DNA from 2 places in the Blautia sp. SC05B48 genome. Region 1 is predicted to be linked to the other one. Evidence: predicted binding sites of a transcription regulator. Region 1 holds the regulator's gene; the other holds the start of a gene.
The links. The regulator NrdR, encoded in region 1, represses ribonucleotide reductase genes. The targets are predictions, from matches to a motif close to CACAANATNTTGTG.
Positions count from the first base shown of each region.

Region 2: nrdD (anaerobic ribonucleoside-triphosphate reductase) is a predicted target of NrdR. The motif match lies at 4,307-4,320, and genes of this name have one in related genera.

Region 1 covers NZ_CP040518.1:2,719,837-2,726,980, reverse strand. Annotated here, with positions in the region: gene EYS05_RS12565 (shikimate kinase) at 1-477, opposite strand, end outside; gene EYS05_RS12560 (YqeG family HAD IIIA-type phosphatase) at 474-980, opposite strand; gene EYS05_RS12555 (citrate/2-methylcitrate synthase) at 1,002-2,363, opposite strand; gene EYS05_RS12550 (aminotransferase class I/II-fold pyridoxal phosphate-dependent enzyme) at 2,611-3,828, opposite strand; gene gdhA (NADP-specific glutamate dehydrogenase) at 4,049-5,383, shown strand; gene nrdR (transcriptional regulator NrdR) at 5,640-6,089, opposite strand; gene EYS05_RS12535 (YlmC/YmxH family sporulation protein) at 6,228-6,482, shown strand; gene sigG (RNA polymerase sporulation sigma factor SigG) at 6,596-7,144, shown strand, end outside.
Region 2 covers NZ_CP040518.1:2,019,830-2,026,973, reverse strand. Annotated here, with positions in the region: gene EYS05_RS09315 (DUF7507 domain-containing protein) at 1-340, opposite strand, end outside; gene arcC (carbamate kinase) at 1,036-1,968, shown strand; gene nrdD (anaerobic ribonucleoside-triphosphate reductase) at 2,128-4,263, opposite strand; gene EYS05_RS09300 (hypothetical protein) at 4,465-5,034, opposite strand; gene asnA (aspartate--ammonia ligase) at 5,251-6,261, shown strand; gene EYS05_RS09290 (CBS domain-containing protein) at 6,311-6,745, shown strand; gene EYS05_RS09285 (amino acid ABC transporter ATP-binding protein) at 6,869-7,144, opposite strand, start outside.

The DNA of each region.
Region 1 (7,144 bases):
CAGCTCATCAAAAGGCTTCACTCCTGTGACAACTTTAATGTCCGCAAACTTCTCATAAACCGGATCTCTCTGTTTCAGAAGTTTCTTGATCTTCTCTTCTTTATTCTCAGTTCCTTCCAATGTGGGATTGTTACTTCCTTCCAGACGTTTGATCAACGTTGCAGCAGATCCCTTCAGATAGATGATCGTTCCCATACTCTGGAGATATTTCTGGTTCTGCTCCTGAAGAGGCAATCCCGCACTTACAGAGATTACCTTCCGTTCGCTGTCTGTGGACAGTTCCTTGACTGCCATAGTCTCCAGCGCACGGTAAAATGCTTCTCCAAAGCGTTCAAATACCTCCTTTACTGACATGTTCATTTTTTTCACGATCAGTCTGTCCACGTCAATAAACGGAAGCCCCAGGTCCTTCGCCAGTCTCTTTCCAACTCGTGTCTTTCCTGAACCCATAAAGCCGATGATTACAATATGGTTCATGAATTCTTTCCCTCCTCTTTTTGGTAAAAATGTAATACTATTTTTTCCAGATATCGCTTCAGTACGATCTGGATCTCCTCTTTTGGATGAATCGGTTTCACAAGGATCGTCCGGATCCCTGCTCTCTTTGCTCCATAAATATCCGTAAACAACTGATCTCCTATAAAGATCGTCCTGTCAAGATCGATTCCGATCACCTGGCAGGCTTTTTTATAATTTTTCACAGCCGGTTTATGGGCATTTTCTATAAAATCCCCCTCTACTGCTTTGGCAAAGGGCTCCACACGAGGTTTCTGGTTATTGGATACAAAACAGTATCGAAACCCGAGAGCCCTCAGCTTTTCAAACAGTTTCTTTGCCCGGTCATCTGCCGGTGCCCCGTGGGGAACAATGGTATTATCGATATCAAAGAGCAGCCCTCTGTATCCTTCTCTGTAAAGCTTCTCATAATCGATCCCATACGCAGAATCCAGATATTCATCCGGAAAAAAGCATCTGAACATCTATTCCACCTCAGTCCTTTCCTATCGCTCGCAAAGAGGAATATACTCTGCTTCCGGAAGGACATTCTTATATGCGGGACGGATGATCTTATCCACATTGATAAGCTCTTCCATACGATGTGCGCTCCAGCCTACGATACGTGCAATAGCAAACATCGGTGTGTAAAGCTCCAGCGGCAGATCCAGCATGCTGTAAACAAATCCGCTGTAAAAATCCACATTGGCACTGACACCCTTATAGATCTTACGCTCCTCTGCGATAACCTTTGGTGCAAGACGCTCTACTGCAGCATACAGCTGATAATCCTTCATTCTGCCCTTTTCTCTTGCAAGCTGTTCCACATAGCCTTTAAAGACTTCTGCACGTGGATCTGAAACAGAATAGATCGCATGTCCCATACCATAGATCAGTCCACGTTTATCAAAGGCCTCTTTATGAAGAAGCTTCTTAAGGTATGCACTGATCTCCTCTTCATCACTGTAGTCATGTACATGTTTACGCATATCGTTAAACATTTTTACGACTTTGATGTTGGCACCGCCGTGTTTCGGGCCTTTCAGAGAACCTAGTGCTGCCGCGATCGCAGAATACGTATCTGTCCCGGAAGAGGAAACCACATGTGTAGTAAAAGTAGAGTTATTACCACCGCCATGCTCCATATGAAGGATCAGAGCAATATCAAGGATCTCTGCCTCCAGTGCCGTATACTTCTTATCCGGTCTTAACAGACGCAGGATATTCTCAGCTGTGGAAAGCTCCTTTTTAGGCTGATGGATATAAAGACTCTCGCCTCTCTCATAGTGGTTATAGGCCTGATATGCATAAACAGATAACAGCGGGAAAACACTGATCAGGTTGATACACTGACGGAGCACATTCTCCAGTTCAATATTATCCGGGTCTTTGTCGTAGGAATAAAGTGTCAGCACGCTTCTTGACAGAGCGTTCATAATATCTCTGGATGGTGCCTTCATAATGACATCCCTTACAAAATTCCGCGGAAGCATACGCTGGTTCGCAAGAATCCCGGAAAATCCATTCAGTTCTTCCTGATCCGGAAGCTTTCCGAAAAGAAGCAGATAGGTTACTTCCTCAAAGCCGAAGCGCCGGTCATTGATAAAACCATTTGTCAGATCCTTAATGTCATACCCGCGATAAGAAAGCTTACCTGCGCAGGGAACCTCTTTTCCGTCCACGATCTTCGTTGCCTGGACATTGGAGATCTGGGTCAGTCCTGCAAGGACACCCTTTCCATTCAGGTCACGCAAGCCTCGCTTGACATCGTATTTACCATATAAAGACAGATCCAGTTTGTCATTCTCACGACAGATCTGGGTAAGTTTCTCAATCTCAGGTGTCACTTTCATGTTGAATTTGCTCATCAGTTATTTCCCCTTTCGATTTCTGTTTTATTGCTGTTCGATAACGGTCCCTCCTCATTCCCCTCTCAAGCAATTCTGGTCTTATTTGTATATCCCGGCGTAGCTGGCCGGGATATTTCAGATATATTATAACATTTTTTTCGGTTCCGGTCTATGCCGAAAATATAACCGAATACCTGCTTTACAGTTTATCGGTTATGAGCAGGCAGCGAATGCGGATCGCAAATCTCTTCTTGTCTATCTGCGATCAGCCCTGCTTATATGTAGCAAAGAACTCTTTCATCTTCTTCATTGCCTTGTCAAGCTGGCGGATATCCGGCAGATAAACAATACGGAAGTGATCCGGCTGGTTCCAGTTGAATCCCTTGCCCGGAACAACAAGCACCTGTTTCTCATGAAGAAAATCCAAAGCAAACTGTTCATCATTGAAAATATTGAATTTCTCAGTATCGATCTTCGGGAATATATAAAATGCCGCATGTGGTTTTACAACGGAAATTCCCGGAATATCATTCAGTGCCTTGTAAATAAAGTCTCTCTGCTCATAAACACGTCCGCCCGGCTGCGTATATTCATTGACACTCTGATATCCGCCAAGTGCAGTCTGTACAATGGACTGTGCCGGAACATTTGAACAGAGACGCATGGAAGAGAGCATATTGATTCCCTCTATATAACCCTTCGCCTTACTTTTTGCACCACTTAAAATCATCCATCCGATGCGGAAACCTGCGATCATATGAGACTTGGACAATCCTGAAAATGTTACACAGAACACATCGGGTGCAAGGGATGCAATCGATGTATGTTTATATCCATCCATAACAAGACGGTCATAGATCTCATCAGAAAAGATGATCAGCTCATTTTCTCTTGCAATGTCTGCAATCTGTTCCAGGATCTCCTTCGGATATACTGCACCTGTAGGGTTATTGGGATTGATGATAACGATCGCCTTGGTCCTTGGTGTGATCTTGCTCTTGATATCCTCAATATCCGGATACCAGTCAGACTGTTCGTCACAGATATAATGAACTACATTTCCGCCTGCCAGTGTTGCAGTAGCTGTCCACAGCGGATAATCCGGAGCCGGGATCAGGATCTCATCCCCGTTATCAAGCAGCGCCTGCATACAGAGGTTGATCAGTTCACTGACACCATTTCCCGTATAAATATCATTAATGGTAACTCCCGGGATCCCGCGAAGCTGTGCATACTGCATGATCGCTTTTCTTGCAGAAAAAATGCCCTTGGAATCGGAATATCCCTGGGAAGTACGAACATTACTCAGCATATCCAGGATCACTTCCTGAGGTGCTGAAAACCCAAATGGATACGGATTACCAATATTCAGCTTCAGAATCTCCATTCCATCTTCTTCCATTCTGGCAGCCTCATCCACAACCGGTCCGCGCACATCGTACAGCACGTTGTCAAGCTTTGATGATTTCCCGAATGTTCTCATAAAAACCACTCCTCTTCTAATTTTCACTATTATTTAACCATTTTAATTTCATAGTCAAAAAATATTTATTCTATATCATCTCACATTTAGGCTTTCAACGCAAGAAATAAAAATTTAAAAAAATCAAATTTAGCACTTCCCTTTTTTAGCATGTTAATGTATAATAGCACTCGAATTTAGTTTTCAACGCAATTTAATATGTGATGAGGAGGAAACAACAATGTCTTACACAGAAGAAGTTTATGAAAGAGTTGTAGCACAGAATCCTGGCGAGCCAGAATTCCATCAGGCAGTTAAGGAAGTTCTCGATTCCCTTAAAGTCGTAATTGACAAAAATGAGGAAGAGTATCGTAAACTTTCCATCCTTGAGCGTCTTGTAGAGCCAGAGAGGATCATCTCCTTCAAAGTACCGTGGATCGATGATAACGGAACTGTACAGGTTAACAAGGGATATCGTGTTCAGTTCAACAGCGCCATCGGACCATACAAAGGCGGCTTAAGATTCCATCCTTCTGTAAATCAGGGTATCCTGAAATTCCTTGGTTTTGAGCAGACCTTTAAAAACTCTCTTACAGGCCTTCCGATCGGCGGTGGAAAAGGTGGCTCCAACTTCGATCCTAAGGGTAAATCTGACAGAGAGGTTATGGCATTCTGCCAGAGCTTTATGACAGAGCTTTGCAAATATATCGGCGCAGATACAGATGTTCCGGCTGGTGACATCGGTGTCGGCGGACGTGAGATCGGTTATCTCTTCGGACAGTATAAGAGAATCCGTGGCCTTTATGAGGGTGTCCTTACAGGAAAGGGTCTTTCCTTCGGAGGTTCCCTGATCCGTACAGAGGCTACCGGTTACGGTGTTGTATACATGCTCAACGAGATCGCCAAAGCTCACAATGATTCTGTAGAAGGAAAAACAATCGTTGTAACAGGTTCCGGTAATGTAGCTATTTACGCTGTTGAGAAAGCTACTCAGCTTGGTGCCAAGGTTGTTGCAATGAACGACTCCAACGGATATGTCTACGATCCGAACGGAATCAACCTTGACGTCGTAAAGGATATCAAAGAAGTAAAACGTGGACGTATCAAAGAATATGCAGACCGTGTTGAGGGTGCTACCTACACTGAGGGACTTGGCATCTGGAATATCAAATGTGATATCTACCTTCCATGCGCTACTCAGAACGAGCTTGGTCTTGACGGAGCTAAAACACTGGTTGCAAATGGCTGCAAATACGTCGTTGAAGGTGCAAACATGCCTACTACTCTTGATGCAACAACATACCTTCAGGAGAACGGTGTTCTCTTCATGCCTGGTAAAGCCGCAAACGCTGGCGGTGTTGCCACATCTGCACTTGAGATGAGCCAGAACTCCATGAGACTTTCCTGGACAAGAGAAGAGGTTGATGAGAAACTCCACCACATCATGATCGATATCTTCCACAAAGCTGATGACGCTGCTAAACGTTACGGTATGGAAGACAACTATGTTGTAGGTGCAAACATCGCCGGCTTCGAAAAAGTTGTTGACGCTATGAAAGCTCAGGGTATTGTTTAATTAAGTTTCCTGAATCATTAATGTATATTTATAGCAGGGACCGCAGAGGATTTTTCCCAGGCGGTTCCTGTTTTTTTGTATCCACTTTTACGATCTCTGAAAAATCAAACATTCATGTGTAAAGCGGACATTCGCAATCCGCTTCGCTACTTGCTCATGAACGCAGTCGCTTCGCGATCTGCGTTCAAAAAAGGCCGGTTGTCTTTTGACAATCGGCCTGAAATCTCCTGCATTTGCGGTCTATTCATTTAATCTCTTAATTGATCAGCTTCTTCAGCTCATCCATAAAGGTACTGACATCTTTAAACTCTCTGTATACAGACGCAAAGCGTACATACGCCACCGCATCCAGATCCTTCAGATGCTCCATAACGATCTCTCCGATCTTGGTACTGCTGATCTCACGGTCTTCTGACCGGAAAATATCTCCTTCTATGGAATCGATCATCTCTTCCACTCTCTCAATGGGAATGGGGCGCTTATAGCAGGCACGAAGAACACCATCCTGGATCTTGGAACGTTTATAGCTTTCCCGGTTCTGATCCTTCTTGATCACAGTCAGCGGAATCGTTTCCACCTTCTCATAAGTTGTAAAACGCTTTCCGCAGGCATCACAGAGACGGCGGCGGCGGATGGAATTGGTATCCTCTACAGGTCTGGAATCTACAACTCTTGTATTATCCTGGTTACAGAACGGACATCTCACGGAACTCTCCCCCTTTCCGGATCAGTAAATCATTACTAAATTCGTTTTTATTATAAAATAAATGCACATAATGTGTCAATAATCGGACTTGCATAAATTTTACAGATTTTCCATAAAATCATACCAGGTGATGAATTTATGCGCATCTGTGAGCTGAAACAAAAAGAAGTGATCAATATCCATACCTGCCGCAGTCTTGGCTGCCCTCTTGATGTGGAATTCTGCTGTGAAACCGCACGTCTGAAAGCCCTGATCATGCCGGAACCGGGAAAATTTTGCTGGTGTTTTTCCAAAGAAAATGAATATTCCATTCCATGGGACTGCATCCGCCAGATCGGCGAAGATATCATCCTTGTTGATTTCCGTAATGAAAAACTGCTGTCCGGAGAATAAATACCTCCTTATTGTCAAGGCCCTTTATTTTTTATATTTTCCCTGAAAAAGTATATTTCAACCGCCCTCTGAGAATCATCTTAATGTACTGACAAGACAAGGAGGATTCTAAGATGGCACTGAATAAAGTTGAAATCTGCGGAGTAAATACCTCAACCCTTCCCGTTCTCGATCAGGAAGAAAAGGCGGAGCTCTTTAAAAGAATCAAAGCTGGCGATGAAGAAGCCAGGGAATTGTACATCAAAGGCAATCTGCGGCTTGTTTTAAGCGTGATCCGGCGTTTTCAGAACAGCAGTGAAAATCCGGATGACCTTTTTCAGATCGGCTGCATCGGCCTGATCAAAGCGATCGATAATTTCGACACCACTCTTCAGGTAAAATTTTCCACCTATGCAGTTCCCATGATCATCGGAGAGATCCGAAGATATCTCCGTGATAACAACAGCATACGGGTCAGCCGTTCTCTGCGGGATATCGCTTACAAAACCATCTATACCCGGGAAAACTATATGCGGCAGCATCTCAAAGAGCCTACCATTGCAGAAATCGCTGATGAGATCGGTATCGACAAGGAAATGATCGTCTATGCCATGGATGCGATCCAGAGCCCGGTAAGCCTTTTTGAGCCCGTGTATTCCGAAGGCGGAGATACCCTATATGTT
Region 2 (7,144 bases), 700 kb from region 1:
AATCATCCTCTGGCAGCTTCTGTTCTGTCTCTTCTTCCTGCTCCACCGATGGATCTTCAATCTCCTGAAGTTCATCGTCCCACTTCTCATTTTTCTCCTTATCCTCCGAAAACCTTCTCCCGGACAGCCATTCATTCAATCCGCGGATCCGGATCCCAAGCTCCGCCTGTCCGGATTCTCTATCTTTCCAGAACACACTCTGATCGATAAACGGTACCTGTCCCGGCAAAAAATCTGCTCCCAGGATCAGCTTCGGTTCTATTGTTCCTCCCAACATGACTCCTGTCAGCACTGTCACAATTCCGACTTTCTTCATCTGTTTCCATATTCTGTTTTTCATGGCTCTTCCTCATTTCTGCCTGATCTGGCATTTCTTATACACATGTTTTTTTTACAGAAACTTACTTTTCCACAGACAAAGGCATCCCTCCCCGGCAAATGGTGCATGATCAGTGTTTTTTCGATAAAATAAAATGGATTTCTGCATCGAAACGATGCGTGAACAGATCCCGCAGAATGCAGGATCAAGACTTTTTCAATGTATCACATTCCCAGACCATGTGCAACCGGATATAAAAATTATAAAGTTTGTTTAAACTTTCTTTATAAATTTTCCATTTCTTTTAGATTAACGACATATTTTAAACATATTTTCTCTATATAATAGGTATTGGATAGATGAAAAACCACTCTCTATCTCCCCCCTCAAAAAATAGTAAGAAGCAAACCGTCTGACCGAATCAGGCGGTTTGTTGCTGTTCACACTGTTCTCAGTAACACACTTCGAGATGCACAGAATTTATGCTGATCGCGTAAATTCGTGCGGTATGCCTCGGGTTTTCTGTGACCTTCGCTCACAAAAAACACCTCGCGGAATATTACCAGTGAACAACAATGACAGTTTTTCCGGTCTTGGAAAACACTCGATTTTCTATTGCATTTCCCACATAGGTCTTTTATAATAAAATATAATACTCGTTACTGGATACAGTAACTGATTTCATTCCAATTTTAAAGAGAAACGAGGTATTTCCTATGAGCGAAAAAACCGTAGTAGTTGCATTAGGCCACCGGGCACTTGGCACCACACTTCCAGAGCAAAAAACAGCTACAAAACTCGCAGCGAAGGTAATCGCAGATCTGGTAGAGGAGGGAACCCGCGTGGTGATCTCCCACAGCAACGGTCCGCAGGTAGGGATGATCCACACCGCAATGAATGAATTCGGTAAGGCACATCCTGATTATACATTTGCACCAATGTCCGTATGTTCCGCCATGAGTCAGGGTTATATCGGCTATGACCTTCAGAACGCCATTCGTGCCGAGCTTATCTCCAGAGGAATCTACAAACCGGTCAGCACAGTTCTGACACAGGTTGTCATCGATCCATACGATGAAGCATTCGCAGAGCCGGAGAAGATCATTGGACGTGTTCTCAACGCAGAAGAGGCCGAGGCTGAAGAAGAAAAAGGAAACTTTGTTACAAAGGTGGGCGAGGGCCAGTACCGACGTATCCTTGCAGCACCGAAGCCACAGAAGATTGTAGAGATCGAAACCGTGAAGGTCCTCTCTGCTGCAGAGCAGATCGTCATTGCTGCAGGCGGCGGCGGAATCCCGGTTCTTGAGCAGGGAACTCAGCTGAATGGTGCCAGTGCCATCATCGAGAAAGACCTGGCAGCAGGACTTCTTGCAGAAGAACTGAACGCTGACACTCTGATGATCCTTACAAGCGTCGAGAAAGTAAGCCTTGACCATAATACGGATCATGAATCTTATCTGGATACTATTTCCACAGAAGATGCCAAGAAATATATTGCCGGCAAACAGTTTGCGGCAGGCTCCATGCTTCCTAAAATCGAAGCAGGTGTTTCCTTTGTGGAGAAGGGAACCGGACGCCGTACCATCATCACAGACATGGCCCATGCAAAAGACGGCTACCGTGAGAAGACCGGAACTATCATTAAATAATCATTTTACGGACTCAGAATACAAAGTGAAATGTGAACCTTCACTTTACATGAAAATATCCCGCAGACGGCTGCTGGTCTTACCGGCAGCTCTGCGGGATATTTTTTATACCGTCTGGCTGTCCGATCACTGTTCCACAGTTGATCGGACAGTCAGCATTTACATAGATTTTCGCTCAGCGATCTCAGCCATCTTCGCCTCATTCAGGCGGGTATCTCCATGGACACGGCTGTAGGAAAGATATCCGTTCATACGGTCGATCTTGGTCAGGTTTCTGGAACCGCAGACAGGGCATATATCCATCTCCAGCTCCTCATGTCCACAATCGTCACAGTATGCAAGAGAAAGGTTCACTCCCTCATAATATCCCAAATCCATGGCTCTGCGGATCAGCGTACGGATAGCTTCTTTGTTGTATCCGATCGGATAACGTACATACTGTATCTTACCGCCATTGCAGAGCTCCCAGAAACGTCCCTCCAGATCCTGTTTCTCGATCGGAGTCACATCCTCTGTTACATGGCAATGAAAGCTGTTGCTCACATACGGTCTGTCAGAAACGCCCTCGATGATTCCATACATCTTACGGAACTGCTCTACCTGAAGGCCACAGAGACTCTCTGCCGGTGTTCCGTAGATCGCATAAAGATAACCGTCTTCCTTCTTGTACTGATTTACCTTGTCATTGATATATTTCAGGACTTCCAGAGCAAACGCCCCATCCTCGGCAATAGATTTGCCATTATAAAGCTCCTGAAGCTCATTTAATGCTGTGATACCGAAGGAAGCTGTCATAGGCTTCAGAATCTTACCGATCTTTTCATTCGGTTTCAGATGTCCGCCGTAGAAACCGCCTTCACAGTATGCAAGCGGGTTGGTGGATGCACGCATCTGTCCCAGATATTCGTAAGTGCGGATATGCAGGTTACGGATCATTTCCAGATAGAAATCCAGAACCTCATAGAAATCTCTACTCTCTGCTCTGGCCTTGGCAAGGATCATCGGAAGATGAAGACTTACCGCACCAATGTTAAAACGTCCCACAAAAACAGGCGTATCATTCTCATCCGCCGGCTCCATACCGCCACGCTCATACCACGGACTTAAGAAAGCACGGCATCCCATCGGGCTGATGACCTTCTTGTATTTCCTGTACATACTGGAAATGTATCCCGCACCGGACATAGACAGCCAGTCCGGATACATGGTCTTGGAGGAACACTCCACACCAGCCTCAAAAATATCCTCACAGCACTTTCCGGGACCATGGATCTCCTTGTCATAAAGGAATACGATTTTCGGGAAAAGTACCGGTTTCTTATGTCCGGCCTTCCCCTGTCCTCCTTGATGGACCTCAAGAAGGGAAATCGTGCACATCTTCTCAAACTGCTCGGTTCCGAGACCAAGTGTCACCGTAACAAACGGATAATCTCCTCTGGAAGAACCGACGGTATTCAGCTTGTACTCAATTCCCTGCCATCCCTGGTCATAATCCCTGCGGACCTTATCAAGAGCATATTCAATAGCTCGCTCCTCGCGGCCACTCCAGCTCTCATCCGAGTATTTCATAAATTCGGAAATATATTTATCATAGCTTTTCTTTGCATACGGTGCCAGGATCTTATCAACCTCCGGCACTGTAAAGCCACCATACTGCTGTGCTGCTGTACTGAGAATGATATCCCCCATAACATCAAAGGCTGTATCCAGAGTCTTCGGCTCGTTATACCAGACATTGCCCATCTCAAAACCGCCACTTAAAACAGCTGCCACATCGAACAGACAGCAATTCATGGTATCCAGACGTGCAGACTGGTCATGAATATAAATGTAGCCGTCCTTACATGCCTGAAGCTCATTACGGTTCATAAAAAACTTCCGATAGAGTTCCTTGTTCAGCTCATTAAAGATCAGGCTTCGTTTCGTGGCAACAAGGGCGCTGTCTGTATTGGCATTACTTTTATCACCTATATAACGGATTGCCTGACTCTTGGTATATACATCATCCATCATATGGATAAAATCCAGCTTGTAATTCCGATAATCACGGTAGCTCTTGGCAACTGCCGGATTCACACGCTCCAGAGCCCCCTCCACGATGTTGTGCATCTCCTGGATCTCGATCTCATTCTTTCCAAGGGAATCCGCATGCTCCTGGGCAAAACGGCAGATAAAATCCTTCTCCTCGTCTGAAAAAGTATAAAGAATACGCTCTGCGGATTTGTTCACGGCAGCCACGATCTTCTGCGGATTAAACTCCTCTCTTGTCCCATCTTTTTTGATCACATATAACATTGCTCATCCCTCCCTGTGCTATATATAAGCCGCTATGCTAAAATACTATATATAGTACCTATATCCTCTATATATTGTTTTTCATCTATATGTTGTGCTAGGCATGAGTATAACACAGCTGAGAAGAAAAGAAAAGGGATATTTCTGTATACACGAAAATACAGACACTTAGCACTGCATGATCTCACTGCTGAAATATTCTCACAAATTCGTTCCGATCCAGTCTGCAAGGAAATCCCATAATTTAGGAAACAGCATGGCCAGTGTCACTATGATCCATATGATCCAGCCTGCCCCGCTGTTTTTCTGATCTTTTTTCTGCTGTTTTTTCCCCTGATCTAAAACTCCCGTATGATTCCTGCCCACCATTGTTTTGTTCCTGGTATTATCTGCAGCAGCAGTCCTACGTCCGGCTGCTGCACCTGTATTCCGGCTTCCGGTTGGATTCCGATTCAAATCTGTATTGCGGCTTGCATTCGTATTCCGGTTCGCGTTCGTATTCCGGTTCACATTTGTATTCCGGTTTACGTTTGTATTCCGGTTTACGTTTGTATTCCGGTTTACGTTTCCGTTATGTTGTGTTGTTTGATCAGCATCCTGTCCATACCGCCGCATCATATCCCGCACTTTGGCGGAAGCATGTTTATAATGTACCTCCCGGGGCTCATTCAGATGATATAACGCCTCATCATTTCTGTAAGGCATCCCACATAATGAACACCTGCCATTTACAACCTTACCCCCACAAACCTGACACCTTTCACCTGCCATAAACTCCCTCCATTCTATCCGTTAAAACGGATATTTATATTTCCATCGTAAACATAAGCATTCTTTTTTCAGTATATCACACCAGGCATTTAATACCCAGTATTTTTCTACGATACCCCAAAAGACTTCCCCTCTCATTATATTGCCACTCCACCCATTTTCTGCTATAATACCCCACAGAGCAATAAGCATAAAAATCATCAGGAGGAGCCGATAATGAATACAATCACGATTCCCGCAACCTATCATGCAGACCTGAACCTCCATGACACACAGATTGCGATCAAAACAGTAAAAGATTTCTTCCAGCAGACACTCTCACAGAAGCTGAACCTTCTCCGAGTATCCGCCCCGACATTTGTAGCCCCGGAATCCGGCCTTAATGACAACCTTAATGGTGTAGAACGCCCGGTAAGTTTTGATATCAAATCTATCGAAGGAAGCAACGCCGAGATCGTACACTCCCTTGCCAAATGGAAACGCTACGCACTGAAAAAATACGGATTTTCTCACGGAGAGGGTCTTTACACAGATATGATAGCAATCCGCCGGGATGAAGATCTGGACAATATCCACTCCGTTTACGTAGACCAGTGGGACTGGGAAAAGATCATCTCCAAAGAAGAGCGTTCCATTGAAACTCTCAAGGAAACCGTACGCACCATTTACAGTGTCCTTCGTAAAACCGAGAAATACATGGCTGTACAATATGACTACATCGAGGAGATCCTTCCAAAGGATATCTTCTTTATCACAACTCAGGAGCTTCTTGACATGTATCCGGACTGCACACCGAAGGAACGTGAATATCGGATCACCCGTGAAAAAGGCGCTGTCTTCCTTATGAAAGTCGGCAAAACCCTCACCAACGGCGAACGCCACGACGGACGTGCCCCGGACTATGATGACTGGGAACTGAACGGTGATATCCTCGTGTACTATCCGGTACTTGACATTGCCCTTGAGCTTTCATCAATGGGAATCCGTGTTGACGAGGACGCACTTGACCGCCAGCTCACCGAAGCAGGCTGTGACGACCGAAGAGAACTTCCATTCCAGAAAGCTATCCTGAACAAAGAGCTTCCGTACACCATCGGCGGTGGTATCGGACAGTCCAGGATCTGTATGTTCTTCCTTCGCAAAGCACACATCGGAGAAGTACATGTCTCTCTCTGGCCGAAGGAGATCACAGATGTTGCAGAGACACACGGACTTCAGCTTCTCTAAAAACAGCTTACAGATTTATTTATAATTTTTGCGGAAATGAGGTAATAACGTGAACATTCTGTTTTTTCTGATTCCCAAAAGCGAAGTAGCCTACATCTTTGAGGATGAAACTCTTCGCCAGACCCTCGAAAAAATGGAGCACCGCAAGTACTCCTGCATTCCTATCCTCACCATGGACGGCAAATATCTCGGCACTATCTCAGAGGGAGATCTCCTCTGGGGCATGCGCCGTGCAGATATTCACGACATCAAGGAAACAGAGGGAATCCCGATCATGGCGATCCCACGCCGTGCCACCTATAAACCAGTCCATGCTAATTCTAATATGGAAGACCTCCTGGATCGCGCCATTAATCAGAACTTCGTGCCGGTGGTAGATGACCAGGGCTCCTTCATCGGGATCATAACCAGAAAATCTATCATCAAATACTGTTACAACGAAATAAAAACCGCACAGAAAACTGCCGGTGAAGAAATCCACTGAGCAGCAAAAAGAAAAAGTATTTTTTTGCAACTAGCACTACAAAAAACGGATGCTTTATCTCCTACAGCATTTCCACAGGAGGATAAAGCATCCGTTTTTAATATTCTTATATTTATAATGTCATTATAACGTCTTTGAAAGAAACTCACGAAGTCTTTTATTCTTTGGATTTGCAAAGAATTCCTCAGGAGAATTTTCCTCCTGGATCGTTCCTTCATCAATGAAAAGAACTCTGGTTGCCACCTCGCGGGCAAAGCCCATCTCATGAGTTACCACAACCATGGTCATGCCGGATTTTGCAAGCTCCTGCATCAGCTCCAGAACCTCTCCGACCATCTCCGGATCAAGAGCAGATGTCGGCTCGTCAAACAGCATCACATCTGGATTCATGGCAAGCGA